Regions from separate parts of the Paracoccus sp. TOH genome, predicted to be linked through region 3. Evidence: riboswitches for the same ligand, from Rfam matches in the RefSeq annotation. Region 3 holds a riboswitch; each other region holds the start of a gene.
The links. A riboswitch is a leader RNA that binds a small molecule or an ion and turns the genes downstream of it on or off. The one in region 3 is predicted to bind cobalamin.
Positions count from the first base shown of each region.

Region 1 (3,860 bases), on a different replicon from region 3:
CCAGTCCGCCGCGGTGTTTTCCTGCCAGCCCGAGCGGTGCAGCAGCGGGGTGTCGTCGGTGAAATCCGGCCAGCCCAGACAGAGCAGCGCGCTGAACTCCCAGCTTTCCGGCACCTGCAGCAAGGCGGTGATCCGCGCCGGATCGAGGATCGAGACCATGCCGAGGCCGAGGTTGCGCGCCCGCGCCGCCAGCCACAGCGTATGGATCGCCATGGCGGTGGATTGCTGCAGCGTCCGGGCCATGGTGGCGCGGCCCAGATGGTGGCCTTCGGCCGGGTCGATCTCGGTCAGGACCGCCAGCCAGACCGGGGCGCGGTCCAGCCCCGCCAGCTTCAGCGCGTCATATTCCTGCCGCTGCGGGCCCTGGTAGCGGGTGGCGGCCTCGGCATTGCAGCGCAGGAAATCGGCGCGGATCGCGGCGCGCAGGCCGGGGCTTTCGACCCGGATCACCCGCCATGGCCGGGAATTGCCGACCGAGGGCGCCAGTTCCATCGCCGCGCGCAGCGCGTCCAGCAGCGGCTCGGGAATCGGATCCTTGCGGAAATGCCGCACGTCGCGGCGCCAGCGCAGGATGCGGTCCAGGGCGGCACGGTCCTCGGCGCCGAACTCCATCACGGTACCGCGCAGATGGCGCTGTCGGGCAGGCCCTCGGCCCCGGCGCGGATGGCGACCGGGCGGTCGGGCACGGTCAGCTCGACGGCGAGCGGCCGGCCAGAGACGGTCAGCGGCCGGTGGTTGTTGGCGTTCAACTCGACCCGCAGCCGGTCGCCGGGCTCCAGCGCGTCGAGATGCCGGGCCGGGCCGTAGAGCCGGGCGATCTTGGTGCCGTTCAGGTAAAGATGCGCGTGCCCCTCGCCCGTCCGGTGGGTCAGGCCGGCATGGTCGGGGGCGAAGCAGAAGCCCTGCAGCTGCAGGAACAGGTTCCAGCCCGAGACGCTGTCGGGTTCCAGCCGGGCCGAGGCGGTGGCGCTGCCGGCGGGCAGGTCGATCGGGGCGCCGTGGTCATGCGTCTTGGCCCCGGCGGCCGCCGCGCCATGGCCGCTTGCGCCATGGTCGTGGCCGTCCAGGGTAATGCCGTTGGCCGCGGCGACGACGAAACCCAGCCCGCCGCCGAAGATCAGGCCGATCAGCAGCATCGGGATCGAACGATCCATGTCTGGCCCCCGGTTCATGGAAGGGCCGGGCACGGTCTGTGCCCGGCCGGAGGAATTTTCCGACCGGATCAGGCGGGCTGCGGAACAGCCGCCCGCTGACCCTCGCGCTGCCAGAACCAGCCGGCCAGCAGGCCGAGCAGCGCCCAGGCCATGGCCCCGGCCCCCAGCGCCCGGCCGGCGAACTCGGCCGAAAGCTCGGGCGGGACCGGGCCGGCATAGCTGCCGGGCTGCGGCGCGCCGATCAGATGCGGGGCCAGGATCAGCACCACGGCGACAGCCCAGGCTGCCCAGCCCTTGCCAAAGGCGACCAGCCACAGCGCCAGCCCGGTGGCGATGGCGGTGCCCAGCCACCAGATGGCGCGAAGCTGCACCTCGGCGGCGGCGACGCCCGGCACCTCGGGCGCAAGGCCGAAGGCGGGGGCGAGCTGCATGGTCAGGTAGCCGGCAAGGCCCCAGAGCAGGCCCTGCCGCGCGGTGACCGCATTGCCCTGCGATTCGGAAACCGCCATCAGCGCCACCAGCATCAGCCCGTAACCGGCATAGACCAGCATGGTGAACAGCACCGAGAGCCCGTTGCGGGTCCATTCGAAGGCGCCGAGATCCTGGTGCGCGCTGACGGGTTCGGCGCCGAAATGCGCCAGCTGCCCGGATTCGTAAAGCTCGGCATGCAGCAGCACCGGCTGCACGAACCAAAGCTGCAACAGGGCGGCAATCAGCCCCGTTGCAGCGCCAGCGATCAATCCGCTGGTCAGGATGCGCGAGAACATGTCAGTGGCAGGGGAAGCCGGTGGCGTGACGCACGTCATGGGCGGCGTCATGCAGGGTCTCGGCCTGCACCAGCCCGGCCATGAAGATCAGCCCGAAGCCGATGGCGAAGGTGGCGATGGCGGGAAACAGCACCGAGGCGCGGCTGGCGCCGGCGGCGGCGGTTGCGGATCTTGCGGTCATCCTTGACCCTTTCCTTTGGTCGTCCAACCCGACGACGTTGCGGTTCCATGCATCGGCAGGTCTCCTGGCTTGCGGGTCAAGGCCGACGCCCGCCTTCCCGGCCGGATGGCCAGTGGCATGATGGACGTCCGCTCTCCGCTCACAGTCGCGGGGGCGGCTGCGGATTTGGCCCCGGATGTCCAGGACCGCACCGCATTCCCTTTTGGCCCCCGAAGGGGCACCGATACGGCCATATGCTAGCCGCGATGCGGCATGTCCGGCAAGCGGAATCGCGGCGCGGCGCTATCGCATGGGTATTTGGCCAACGCAGAAGATGCCGGGGGCAGGGGAGGGGGCGTCCCGGTCGCGGCCCGTGATCACGGGCCCGGCGGCCAGTCCAGGTCGACCCAGACCAGCCGGTGCGCGGATGCCGTCAGCGCGGCTTGGGCCAGCGGACCCTCGGCGGGCCAGACCACGCCCGCGCCCAGCAGCTTCAGGCCCCGGGAGGGCAGGACGTAATCGACGCGCAGATTGCCCGGCGGCCTGTCGTCCGGCCAGTCGCCACTATCCAGCCCCGGATCGCCCTTGTGGCCGTCATTCACCCCGCCCTTCGCCGCCGCGCCGCCGGGGCTGCGGGGCAGGGGGTCGGCGACCTGCGCCATGAGCCGGGCCAGCGCCTGCGGTCGCCCCTCGCTGTCCTCGGGGTCGAGGTTCAGGTTCCCGGCCAGCACGAAGGGCGCTTCGGGCAGGTGGTGCAGCCAGAAGGCCAGCTCGTCATGGTTGCGGCGGCCGTTCAGATCCTCGGGCCCGTCGAAGACCGGCGGCGTCGCGGACATGGCAAGCAGGTGCAGCGGCCGGTCCGCCACCGTGATCACCGCGTCCCAATGCGCGGTCGAGGACAGGCGGCGGATCGCCGCCACCGCCTCGGGCAGCGGCGGCATCAGATTGCCGGGCAGGTCGCGCCACAGAAATTCCGTGTAATCGGTCACCGGCCCGATGGGATGGCGCGACAGGATCGCCATGCCGCCCTGTCCGGTGAACGCACCGAAACCCTGCGCATCGTCGGCCGTGCCCAGCCGACCGTCGGCGTTCAGGTCCAGCCCGGTCGCCATGCCGGAATTCGGCCGCGCCGCGAAACGGTGCGGATAGTCCAGCCCCGCCTGCGCCAGCAGCGCGGCAAAGGCGTCCAGCGCCTCGCCGTCGAAATCCCAGTCGAAATCCGTCAGCAGCAGGATGTCGGGCCGGGTCTCGGCGATGACCCGGGTCACCGCCGCGACCTGCGCATCCCGGCGGCCGAGGTCGCGCAACAGAAGCCCCGGCCCGTCGCGCGACAGGTCGGGGCTGTAGGTGGCGATCCGCAAGGGGTCCGCCTGTGCGTGAACGCCAAGGGCGGCGATCAGCGCCGCCCCGGCCAGCGCCCTTATACCCAAGGGCGGCTCTGGGCCATCTGGGTCTCGAACGTGTCGATGGCGCCGGCCTTCTCCATGGTCAGGCCGATATCGTCCAGCCCGTTCAGCAGGCAGTGGCGGCGGAACGGGTCCAGCTCGAAGGGGAAGCTCTGCCCGTCCGAGGTGGTCACGGTCAGGTTTTCCAGGTCCACGGTCATGCGGGCATTGGCGCCCTTCTTCGCATCCTCCATCAGCACCTGCACCACCTCGGCCGGCATGACGATGGGCAGGATGCCGTTCTTGAAGCAGTTGTTGTAGAAGATGTCGGCGAAGCTGGTCGAGATCACGCAGCGGATGCCGAAGTCCAGAAGCGCCCAGGGCGCGTGTTCGC
Region 1 is NZ_CP098360.1:1,071,873-1,075,732, forward strand. Features, by position in the region: gene bluB (5,6-dimethylbenzimidazole synthase) at 1-612, opposite strand, end outside; gene NBE95_RS05285 (hypothetical protein) at 612-1,154, opposite strand; gene NBE95_RS05290 (CbtA family protein) at 1,223-1,921, opposite strand; gene NBE95_RS05295 (CbtB domain-containing protein) at 1,923-2,102, opposite strand; cobalamin riboswitch at 2,139-2,342, opposite strand; gene NBE95_RS05300 (endonuclease/exonuclease/phosphatase family protein) at 2,459-3,511, opposite strand; gene leuD (3-isopropylmalate dehydratase small subunit) at 3,502-3,860, opposite strand, start outside.
Region 1: linked by a shared signal. The riboswitch ahead of NBE95_RS05295 (CbtB domain-containing protein) and the one ahead of NBE95_RS18065 (ABC transporter substrate-binding protein) in region 3 are both predicted to bind cobalamin.

Region 2 (3,860 bases), 230 kb from region 3:
CCGCTGATCCTGGGGCTGGGCGCGCTGGCCCGGCGGCGCGGCGGCGAGGCGCATGGCGCGGCGCCGACCCCCTGGTTCGTGCTGGGCTTCGTCGCGGTCGTGCTGCTGAACAGCGCCCTGCCGTTGCCCGAAGCGTTGCAGGCCGAGGTCGTCCGCCTGACCGCCTTCCTGCTGACCATGGCGCTGGCCGCGATGGGGCTGGAGACCGACATCCGCAAGCTGCGCGCCAAGGGCATCCGGCCGCTGGCGCTTGGCGCGCTGGCCTGGCTGTTCATCTCGACCCTGGGCCTCGGGCTGGTGACGCTGATCTGAGTCTTCGGCATTGAGCGGCCCGGCCGCGATGCCTAGATTGGGCGCGATCCTTCGAGGGACCGCGCCCATGGCCTTGCAGCCCGCCGACACCCGCCCGCTGACCCGGCGCGAGACCGAGGTCCGCCGCTTCGTCCGCGCCCGCTATGGTCTGCGCGGCACGCTGGCGCTGCATCGCCATGCCCTTGGCCCCGACCTGCTGCGCGCACCGGTCAACGTCATGCTGTCGCCGCTGTTCCTGCTGGTGCGGCTGGTCGCGCCGCTGTTGCGGCGCATCGGGCTGGTCCGGGCCGGCGACTGGCTGGCGCGCCGGCAGATCTTCCTGACCTCCGACGTGGCGCAGCGGATCGAGGCGGATCTGGCCGGCTTCATCGACGACCTGGCGGAACAGGACCTGGCCCCCAGGGCGCCGCCCGAGACCGTGGCCCGCGCCGTCTCGGACTATGCCGAGACCCGCAACGCGGTCTCCGAGATCACCACCTCACTGCTGGTTCTGCTTTCGGGGCTTCTGCTGTTCCACCGCGCCACGCCCGGGGTGATCTCGCTGGCCGGGCCGATCGCGCAGCTGCGGGCGCAGACGCAGGCGGTCGAGGATTTCGCGCTGGGAAGCTGGGCCGGGCGCATGTGGTATGGCGCCTTCCCGCGCGAGCTGTCCACCGTCGAGGTGGTGCTGACCGGCGTGGTTCTGGCCATGCTCGCCTCGGTCCTGACCACCTTTGCCGGGCTGGTCGCCGATCCGGTGCAGACGATGACCGGCACCCATCGCCGCCGCATCATGCGGCTGCTGCAGCGGCTGGACCGCGCCGGCACCGCGCCGGCACTGGAGCGCGAGCATCTTCTGGCGCGGCTGGGCGACCTGTCGGATGCGGCGATCAGCCTGTGGCGCAGCTTCCGGGGCTAGGTCTTGCAGATCGAATTGCCGCCGCCATCCGCCAGCATGGCGCTGCCGGCCACAAAGCTGGCGTGATCCGCCAGCCCGGACCAGCGCCCGGGCATGCCTGGCGCGGTGCCCGCGCCGGCCAGCATCCCGGCCGCGCCGCCCGCCGCCACGATCCGCGCGACGCGATCCCGCAACCGTTTCTCGCGCCGGGCAGCAAGGCCCAGCCGCGGCCCTGACGCGCTGGAGGCTCCGGCGTCGATGATGGTCTTGTCTTGCAGCGGCATAGGTCGTCCCTGCCGGCGATCGGCCCGGAATCCGGCGGGACAATCTCCGCCCGGAGCCCCGTTTCTTGCCGCCGAAACCCCAGGCCGGGAATCCGGTCTCTACCAGATATTTGGGGATACTTCGCCTTTCCCACTAGATATGGATTGACCGGCCGTTCCGGCCATGGCTTATTGGCGGGGTCATGGTCAACCCGGAGCGATCCGGGGACGAAGAGGGAAGCCGGTGCGAATCCGGCACTGCCCCCGCAGCTGTAAGCGGAGAGCGACGTTGGAGCACCACTGGGCAACCGGGAAGGCCAGCCGAGCCGAGACCTGCGAGTCAGAAGACCTGCCATGACGCGACAGGACGAAACCGCGCGGCGGGCGCGGGCCGGACCGGTTCGGAGGGGCGCTGCCTTCGGCCGCGGCCTGCCTTTGCCGCGACCATGAAGGAGCAGAGGCATGACCATCACCGTTTATTCCAAGCCCGCCTGCGTGCAATGCACCGCCACCACCCGCGCCCTGGACGCGCGCGGCCTGGATTATCACCTGGTCGACCTGACCGAGGATGACGCGGCGATGGAACTGGTCACTTCGCTGGGTTATCGTCAGGCGCCGGTCGTCGTCGCCGGCGAGGCGCATTGGGCCGGTTTCCGCCCCGACATGATCGGCCGGCTGTCGTAAGGACCGTGGACGGGTCCGGGGTCAGGCTGGTCTATTATTCCTCGGCCTCGGGGAACACGGCGCGTTTCGTGGCGCGGCTCGGCTGGTCGGCCGGGCGCATCCCGCTCTCGCCCCGCGACGCGATGCCGGCGCCCGTCCTGCCCTATGTGCTGATCTGCCCGACCTATGCCGACGGTACGGGTCGGGGCGCGGTGCCGAAACAGGTGATCCGCTTTCTCAACGACCCGGGCAGCCGGGGGTTGCTGCGCGGCGTCATCGCCGCCGGCAACCGGAATTTCGGCGCCACCTATGCCTTGGCCGGTCGGGTGATTTCTGACAAGTGCAACGTTCCCGTGCTGTATCGATTCGAGCTGGCGGGGACTGATCTGGACATTTCCCGCGTTCGGGCGGGGCTGCATGAATTCTGGGGGACGGAATGCTTGACGATGGCGTAAAGGCCGAGCTGGACTATCACGCGCTGAACGCGATGCTGAACCTTTACGACGGCGAGGGGAAGATCCGCTTCGACGCCGACCGCAAGGCCGCGCGGCAGTATTTCCTGCAGCACGTCAATCAGAACACCGTCTTCTTCCACAACCTCGACGAGAAGCTGCGCTATCTGGTCGACGAGGGCTATTACGAGCCCGAGGTGCTGGACCAGTATTCCAAGAACTTTCAGCGCGCGATCTGGGATGCCGCCTATCAGAAGAAGTTCCGTTTCCCGACCTTCCTGGGCGCGTTCAAATATTACACCAGCTACACGCTGAAGACCCGCGACGGCCAGCGCTACCTGGAACGCTACGAGGACCGCGTGGTCATGGTCGCCCTGACACTGGCGCGCGGCGACGAGGGCCTCGCCATGCGGTTCATGGATGAAATGCTCTCCGGCCGTTTCCAGCCGGCGACGCCCACGTTCCTCAATGCCGGCAAGAAATCGCGCGGCGAGCTGATCTCGTGCTTCCTGCTGCGGCTTGAAGACAACATGGAGAGTATCGGCCGCTCGATCAACTCGGCGCTGCAGCTGTCGAAACGCGGCGGCGGCGTGGCGCTGATGCTGACCAACCTGCGCGAGGCCGGGGCGCCGATCAAGGGCATCGAGAACCAGTCCTCGGGCGTCATCCCGGTGATGAAGCTCCTAGAGGATTCGTTCAGCTATGCCAACCAGCTGGGCGCGCGGCAGGGCGCCGGCGCCGTCTATCTGAACGCGCATCACCCCGACATCCTGCGCTTCCTGGACACCAAGCGCGAGAATGCCGACGAGAAGATCCGCATCAAGACGCTGAGCCTGGGCGTGGTGATCCCCGACGTGACCTTCGAACTGGCCAAGAAGAACGCCGACATGTACCTGTTTTCGCCCCACGACGTCGAGCGGGTCTATGGCATGCCCTTCTCGGAAATTTCGGTCACCGAGAAATATGCCGAGATGGTCGACGACAAACGCATCAGGAAGAAGAAGATCAACGCGCGAGAGTTCTTCCAGACCATCGCCGAGATCCAGTTCGAAAGCGGCTATCCCTATATCATGTTCGAGGACACGGTGAACCGCGCCAATCCCGTGCATGGCCGCATCAGCATGTCGAACCTGTGCAGCGAGATCCTGCAGGTGAACGAGGCGAGCGCGTTCAACGAGGATCTGAGCTATGCCCACTTGGGCACTGATATTTCGTGCAATCTCGGCTCGCTGAACATCGCCGCGACCATGGACGGGCCGGATTTCGGCGCCACGGTCGAGGCGGCGATCCGGG
Region 2 is NZ_CP098362.1:624,692-628,551, forward strand. Features, by position in the region: gene NBE95_RS20060 (YeiH family protein) at 1-312, shown strand, start outside; gene NBE95_RS20065 (DUF6635 family protein) at 380-1,210, shown strand; gene NBE95_RS20070 (hypothetical protein) at 1,207-1,473, opposite strand; cobalamin riboswitch at 1,640-1,824, shown strand; gene nrdH (glutaredoxin-like protein NrdH) at 1,915-2,136, shown strand; gene nrdI (class Ib ribonucleoside-diphosphate reductase assembly flavoprotein NrdI) at 2,163-2,570, shown strand; gene nrdE (class 1b ribonucleoside-diphosphate reductase subunit alpha) at 2,552-3,860, shown strand, end outside.
Region 2: linked by a shared signal. The riboswitch ahead of nrdH (glutaredoxin-like protein NrdH) and the one ahead of NBE95_RS18065 (ABC transporter substrate-binding protein) in region 3 are both predicted to bind cobalamin.

Region 3 (3,860 bases):
CAATGGCGCAACGGGCGCGGCTGTGCGGCCGGCTTCTGGACATGTCCCCGCCGGGCATGCCGGCGACCGCGCCGAAATCCCGCGAAAGACCCTTGCAGGGCGCGGCATAGGGCATCGCGGTTTCGGGGTTGACCCGTCCCTTGCCGGCGGAAACCTTGCGGGGGTGGATTCGTCACCGCCCGCAGGAGAGCCCATGACCACTTGCCGCCCCATCGCGCTGTCCGACGATCATGTCGCCCGCGTGGCCGCGGCCGAGGGACCGCTGCACGACCCGCGCTGGCGGATGCTCGAGGATGACGATCTGGACCTTCTGGCCGACCGGCTGACGCGCGGGCGGCCGCGGCCGATCCCAGTCTTCGCCTATGGCTCGCTGATCTGGAACCCCGGCTTTGCCGTCGGCGCCCGCCGCCGCGCCACCGCGCTTGGCTGGCATCGCAGCTTCTCGATCTCGCTCGAACATTTCCGCGGCACCCCGGACCGGCCGGGGCTGATGCTCGCCCTTGCCTCGGGCGGCTGCTGCGACGGGTTGGTGCTGGACATCGCCCCGGGAACCGAGACGCAATCGCTGCGCGCCATCCTGCGGCGCGAGCTGGTCGCCCATGAACTCGCGGCCAATGCCTGCTGGATCGAGGTCGAGACCGAACGCGGGCGCGAACCGGCCCTGACCTTCTATGCCGATCCGGTCGGCACGCAGCTTGCCGAACTGACCGTCGAGGAACAGGCCCGGCGGCTGGCCCGTGCGGCCGGGGCGGCCGGGTCCGGCGCGGAATACCTGCTGCGCACGGTCCGGGGTCTGGCGGAACACGGCATCCATGACGATTACATCTGGACGCTGCAGCAACTGGTGGCCGAGGAAATAGATGCGGCACCGGGCAAGGCCCGGCGCGGCGAATGACGGCCGGCTCCCGGCCCTCCTTGCTCCTCCGGGGCGGAGACCGTCAGCGAAGCAGTCGCCGCTGGAAGGCCGGATCGGGCAGGGCGCACATGTCCGACCTGCCGAACAGCCGGTAACGGTTGCGCGCGACGCGCCGGTAAAGCCAGTTGCGCAGCCCGCGCGGCAGCAGGCGCAGCGGCGCGGCCAGCCGGCCGGCTCCGCCCAGCCGCCGCCCGGCATGGATCAGCGCGTCGCAATCGGAATGGGCGATGCCATCCTCGATGAACAGCCAGCTCGGGGGATCTTCCGCATCCAGCCCGTAATGCCGCAGCAGCGCCGCCCCGAGCGGCGTCTGGACCGGACATATCCGCACGTCTCCCGAGCGGTCCATACGATGGATCATCCGCGCCCCCCAACTGCAAAGCGCGCATTCCGCATCCATCACGGCCAGCGGTGCGGAATCGTCGAAGCCCGGCACCAGCGGGTCGTCGCGAAAGGAATGGGAACGGGCCGCGGTCATGCCGCCAGCATCAGGCAAGGGCGGCGGCCGGGCAAGCCCAATCGCCCGCCGGCGGGCGATCTGCGCCCGGGCCGGGCCGGCGGACATGAAAAAACCCCGAGGCATCGCCGCGGGGTCCGTTCATCGCCGGCTACGCCTCAGGCGCGGCGGGCAATCCGCTCGATATCGCCGCGGGTCAGGCCGATATCGTCAAGCTCGCGATCGGTCAGCAGGTTCAGCTCGCGGCGGGTGATGCGGGCGTTGTTCCAGCCGGCAACCGTGGCGGTCACACGCGCAACGATGCGGCCCAAGCCACCGGCAGCGGGGTTATGGCTCATTTCGACAGCGGACATCTTGGCACCTTTTTCATCTTGCCCGTTCAGCGGGCCTGTTTCGGACAGGACGGATATAGGCCGCGACAGCCGGCGGCAGTAGCCATGCCCGTGGCAAACCCGCCATGCGTTCTGCGCTGCAGCATGAGCGGCGGGCGGGAAGCCGCACGGCGGTTCGGCGGACGATACGGCTTGCCATCGGCCGGCGGGCGGGCTAGTCCGACATCGTCGGTTTCCGCAAGGAATTGAAAGGGAATCCGCCGCCGGACCTGTCCGGCGAACCGGAACTGCCCCCGCAACTGTAGGCGGCAAGGGATTTCGCGACGACGCCACTGTGGCAACCGCCATGGGAAGGCCGCGACGCCCCGATGACCCGCCAGTCAGGAGACCTGCCGACGTCAATCTCAACCCAGCCCGGGCGGGGTGCCCGGGGAGGTGCCGGATGAATTTTGCCCCGAGGTGCCTTGCCGCACCGGTTCCAGCCAGCCGCCGCGACCGCCTTCGGGGCGGGGCGCCGGCCGGTCTTGGGCCGCGCTCTCCCCTCCTGTCTTCGGCTGCCGTCATCATCGGAGACATGCCATGTTCGTCCGCTTCCTGACCGCCGCGCTGCTTTGCGCGACCGGCTTCGCGCCGCCCGTCACAGCCGGGGCGCAATACCCGCTGAAGCTGCAGAATTGCGGGGTCGATCTGACCTTCGACCAGGCGCCCGACAGCGCCGTCACCCTGGGTCAGGCCGCGACCGAGATCCTGTATTCGCTGGGACTGGCCGAGAAGGTGACCGCCACCTCGGTCTGGTTCACCGAAGTCCTGCCCGAATTTCGCGACACGAATGCCGGGATCGAGCGGCTGGCCGACAACGACCCGAGCTTCGAATCGGTGGTGGCGAGGAAGCCCGGCCTCGTCGCCGCGCAATACGAATGGCATGTCGGCCCGCAGGGCATCGTCGCCACGCGCGAACAATTCGCCGATGTCGGCATCCCGACCTATGTCCTGCCCGCCGACTGCTGGCACAAGGACAATGCCAGCGGCTCTGACGGCACCCGCTCGACCATGTTCGAGATGCAGTCGGTCTATGCCGGCGTCAACGAGCTGGGCCGCATCTTCGACGTGCCCGAGCGGGCCGAGGCGCTGGTGGCGCAGCTGCAGGCGCGCGAGGCGGCGGCCAGCGACAAGGCGAAGGCGCTGAACCTGCAGGACGCCTCGGCGGTATTCTGGTTCTCCTCGGCGGAAATGGATGTCGATCCTTATGTCGCCGGGCGCAAGGGACCGCCCGGCTACCTGATGGCGAAGCTGGGGCTGAGAAACATCGTCGAAAGCGACGAGGAATGGCCGGCCATCAGCTGGGAGACCATCGCGCGGGCCAACCCGTCGATCATCGTCATCGCCCGGATGGACCGTCGCCGGTACGAGGCCGACGATCACGAGAAGAAGATCGCCTTCCTGAAATCCGATCCGGTCACCCGCCAGATGGATGCGGTCGAAAACGACAGGATCGTGATCCTGGACGCCCATGCGATGGATCCCTCGATCCGCAACATCGCCGCGCTCGAGACGCTGGCCGCGGCGCTGCCGGTGCTTGGGCTGCGATGACCGAGACGGCGACCCTTGCCGGCCGGCTTCGGGTCCGGCCCCACCTCTGGCTTCTCGTCTGGCGCGGGGCCTTCGGGCTGGGCCTGCTGCTGGCGGCGATCCTGGCCGGGGTCGTCATCGGCGAGACGCCGCTGCCGGTTGCGACGGTGACGGCGGAGCTTGCCAACAAGCTCGGGGGGGCCGGGTTTCCGGTCGATCCCATCGACGCGGCCATCGTCTGGAACTACCGGATACCGCGCATCCTGGTCGCCGCCGCCTGCGGGGCGGGGCTGGCGCTGTCGGGCGTGGTGCTGCAGGCGCTGATCCGCAACGCCCTTGCCGATCCCTACCTGCTGGGCGTCTCGGCCGGGGCCTCCACCGGCGCGGTGGCGGTGGCGATCCTGGGGGTCGGCGGCGGGACGCTGGGGCTTTCGACCGGCGCCTTCATCGGCGCGCTGCTGGCTTTCGCACTGGTCTCGACCCTGGCGCGGGCCGCGGGCGGCGGGTCGGCGCAACTGGTTCTGGCCGGAATCGCCGGGTCGCAGCTTTTCAACGCGCTGACCAGCTTCTTCATCGCCAAATCCGC
Region 3 is NZ_CP098362.1:199,029-202,888, forward strand. Features, by position in the region: gene NBE95_RS18050 (gamma-glutamylcyclotransferase) at 194-895, shown strand; gene NBE95_RS18055 (DCC1-like thiol-disulfide oxidoreductase family protein) at 939-1,394, opposite strand; gene NBE95_RS18060 (DUF1127 domain-containing protein) at 1,532-1,726, opposite strand; cobalamin riboswitch at 1,918-2,117, shown strand; gene NBE95_RS18065 (ABC transporter substrate-binding protein) at 2,285-3,295, shown strand; gene NBE95_RS18070 (iron ABC transporter permease) at 3,292-3,860, shown strand, end outside.

Region 4 (3,860 bases), on a different replicon from region 3:
CGAAATCGCCCGTGGCGCGCAGCCCCAGCCGGTGGCGCGGCTGGCGGGTGATGGGCGTGTCGTTCTCGGTGCGGGCATCGGTATAGGTATAGGTTGCGCCCAGCCGCAGCCAGTCCGCCGCTTCGTATTCCAGATCGATCTCGAAACCCTTGCGGGTGCTGGTGCCGGCGACGTTCACCGAGGTTTCGCCGGCCCCGGCGATCATGTCCTCGACCTTGCTGGTGAACAGGGTCGCGCCGAGCTGGCCGCGGCCGGCGGCGAAGTCCAGATCGGCGCCGATTTCATAGCTGCGGCTGGTTTCGGGGGTCAGGTCCGGGTTGCCGTGATAGGTGCCGGGCGTATAGCCGTAAAGCTGGAACATGTCGGGATTGACGGTGGCCTCTCCGGCCGCGGCGCGCAGGCGCAGGTCGCGCCCGGGCAGTTGCCAGGCGCCGGCGATGTTCCAGGTGGTCGCGTCGCGGAAATCCTCGTTGAAATCCCGCCGCAGCCCGGCCTGGACGCCGATGCCGTTGTCGAACTGCCCCTGATATTCCAACGCGACCGATTTGGTGTCGCGTTCAAACCGGCCGCCGGGTGCAAAGAAACTTTCGTAGCTTTCGCGCTTCTTCTGCAGGGCCAGGTTCAGCTTCTGCGCGGCGTCGCGGGCATGGCCGCCGTCCAGCGCCCAGGTAGCGGTATATCGGAAATCCCGCAGCCGCGAGGCATCGTCATAATCGGGCACGCCGGCGTCGAAATGATCGGTGGTCTGGTTCATCCCCCCGATGAAGAATCGGTTCAGCAACCGGCCAGCCAGTGCCTCGGCCTCGAGCCAGAGCGAGCCGTAGGTTTCATTCCGGTCCGCGGTGTGCGGCGTGTCGATCACGTAGTCGTCGGGAGAATCGACCAGATCGAACCGGGATGCGTCATAGCCGTATTCCTGCCAGCTGCGCCGCAGGGTGAAGCCGGCGGTCACCGCCTCGCTGATGGTATAGGAACCGCTGAGGGTCAGGGTCTCGCGATCGTTGAACTCGGTATCGCCGCCCGGCGTGCGCGAGGCGTCCTCGCCATCGGTATGGCGCGTCGCGGCCGAGAAGCTGATCTGGCCGCGCTCGCCCATGGCGCGGACATAGGCGCTGGCGGCGCGGGTGGCCTGGCCACCGATCTCGACCCCGCCGCCATAGCTGAGTCCCGGGGCGGCGGCGCGGCGGGTGGTGATCGAGATCACCCCGGCGGCGGCATTGGCGCCGTAGATCGTCGATTGCGGGCCGCGCAGCACCTCGATGCGCTCGATATCCTCGGTCAGCAGGCCGCTGAACACATAGTCGCCGCTGCCGGGGGCATTGGCCTCGACCCCGTCGATCAGCACCAGCACATGGTTGGATTCCCCGCCGCGGATGCGGACCTTGGTCAGCGTCTCGCCGGTCGAGGTGACGGCCAGGCCGGGCAGGTCGCGCAGCGCGTCCTGGACGGTGACGAAACCGCGCGCCTGCAGATCCTCGGCGGTCAGGATGCTGTGGGCGCGGCCATAGGCGCTTTCCACGACCGGCGACAGGCCGCCGGACAGCACGACCGTATCCAGCATCACCGGCTGCTGCGCGTCCTGGCCCAGGGCGGCGGCGGGCAGGAGCAGGGCGGTGGCGGCAAGCAGGGAAACCCGGGTTCTGAACATTCCAAAGCCTTTCCAGCGCGGGGCTTGGCCCGCGATTTGCAGAACTGTCCTGCGGAAAGGCCAAGGGCAGCCCGGCCGCAGCACGGAGACTGTCACCTCTGCGGAACGGCCGCTTTCCGGGCGCGCCCCGCGCCGGGAATGGGTGATCGCTGCGGCAGGTCTCCTGGCTTGCGGATCATTGCTCGGGCCGGCCTTCCCGGGATGCCCCCAGTGGCGCCTGCGGCCTTCGCTCACCGCATACAGTTGCGGGGGCAGCCCCGGCCTTGCCCGGTCCGCGTCGCGGCCCAAGGCGCACCGATGTTCCCTTTTCATCCGGCAGCGCCGGAAACCGTAGCGGCCCCGCATTGCCGCAGCGCAGCCCGTCCTGTCAAGCGCGCCGTGCCGCTGCCGGTTGCCGGCCGGGGGCCGGCCGGGGCGCGGCAAAGGCCCCGTGCCCCGGAAAATACCGATCTGGCCGCAGCTTTTCCCGCCCGGACCCGCCGCCCCGGCGACGGCCCGCCGGCGGCTGCGTCATTCCGCCGCTGCCAGCGTGGCGCGGATCGCCCGGGCCAGCCGGCGGCAGCCTTCCTCCAGCGCCTCGGGCGGGTTGAGGGTGAAGTTGATCCGCAGCGAGCGGCGGTCCTGGCCCTGGGGGTCGAAGACGCTCGAGGGCGAGATGCAGACGCCATGCGCCAGCCCCGCCTGCAGCAGCCGGTCGGTATCCAGCCGCGGGTCGCGGGCCGTGGCCCAGACGAACATGCCGCCCGACGGCACCTGCCAGTCCAGATCGCCCGCCAGATGTTCGCGCATCGCCGCGCAAAGCGCGTCGCGGCGCGCGCGGTAAAGCGACAGGATCGCGGGCCGGATCCGCTCGGTCATGCCGCCTTCCAGCGCCCGCAGCGCCAGCATCTGCGACAGCCCGCTTGTGCACATGTCCGAGCCCTGCTTGGCGGTGGCCAGCGCCGCGATCATCGCGGGCGCCGCGACCACCCAGCCGATGCGCAGGCCGGGGGTCAGTTCCTTGGACAGCGAGCCCATGTAGACCACCGGCCCGGCATAGGGCCCGGGATGGCCGGCCGCCGAGAGGTCGAGCAGCCGGGGCAGTGGCGCGCCCTCGTAATAAAGCACGCCATAAGGGTCGTCCTCGATCAGCCAGGTGCCGGTTTCATGGGCGGCGGCGACCAGCGCCTGCCGCTCGGGCAGCGAGACCAGCCGGCCGCTGGGATTCGAGAAATTCGGCACGGTATAGGCGAACTGCGCGCCCTGCATCGCGGCGCGCGGGTCGTGGTCGTTGCGCTCGATCCGCATCGGGCGATAGCGCGGCGCATGCGGCCGCCAGGCGTCCAGCGCCCCCAGATAGGCCGGGCTCTGCGCGGCGACCGTGCCGCCGGGCTGCAGCAGCACCTTTCCCACCAGCTCCAGCGCCTGCATCCCGCCGGTGGTGATCAGCACGTTGTCGCGGGTCAGCCGCAGGTCGGGGGTCGAACACCGCGCCGCGATCAGCTCGCGCAGGGCCGGCAGGCCGGGGATCGGGCCATAGCCCAGGGATTCGGCCGGGTGGCTGCGGATCACCTCGGCGGCCAGGTCGGCCAGCTCCTCGACCGGCCAGAGCGAGGGTTCGGGCAGGCCGCCGCCCAGATTGATCAGATCCGGGATCTGCCCGGCGGCCAGAAAGACCGAGGTCACGTCATTGGTCTGCGCGAGCCATGGCGCAAAGCCGCGGCGGCTGGCGGCCTGCGGCTGGGCCGGGGCGATGGGGGCGTCGGGCGCGGCGGCATGGGGGGCAGGGGTATGGGGGGCAGGGGCATGTGCGGGCATGGCATCCTCGTGATCCTCGGCAGAGGATAACCGCGCCGACGGCGGATGTCCCTGCAAAGAGTCGCGAGATACTTCCCCTTTGCGCTGCAACTCCCTATGAATTGCCATTATCCTGGCGGGATTCACCATGACCGAGCTTGACGCGATCGACCATCGCATCCTGACCCATCTGCGGGCCGAGGGGCGGATCTCGATCCTCGACCTGGCCGAGCGGGTCGGCCTGTCGCCCACCCCCTGCGGCCGACGGGTCAGGCGGCTGGAGGAGGCGGGCGTCATCAAGGGCTATGCCGCGCGGATCGACCCGCAGGCGCTGGGGCTGGCCATCAGCGTGCTGATCGCCGTCCGGCTGGCCCGGACCGGGCCCGAGGACAATGCCGGCTTCCTGGCCGCGCTGCGCGACCGGCCCGAGGTGGCC
Region 4 is NZ_CP098361.1:181,713-185,572, reverse strand. Features, by position in the region: gene NBE95_RS11500 (TonB-dependent receptor) at 1-1,648, opposite strand, end outside; cobalamin riboswitch at 1,784-1,996, opposite strand; gene NBE95_RS11495 (PLP-dependent aminotransferase family protein) at 2,159-3,445, opposite strand; gene NBE95_RS11490 (Lrp/AsnC family transcriptional regulator) at 3,573-3,860, shown strand, end outside.
Region 4: linked by a shared signal. The riboswitch ahead of NBE95_RS11500 (TonB-dependent receptor) and the one ahead of NBE95_RS18065 (ABC transporter substrate-binding protein) in region 3 are both predicted to bind cobalamin.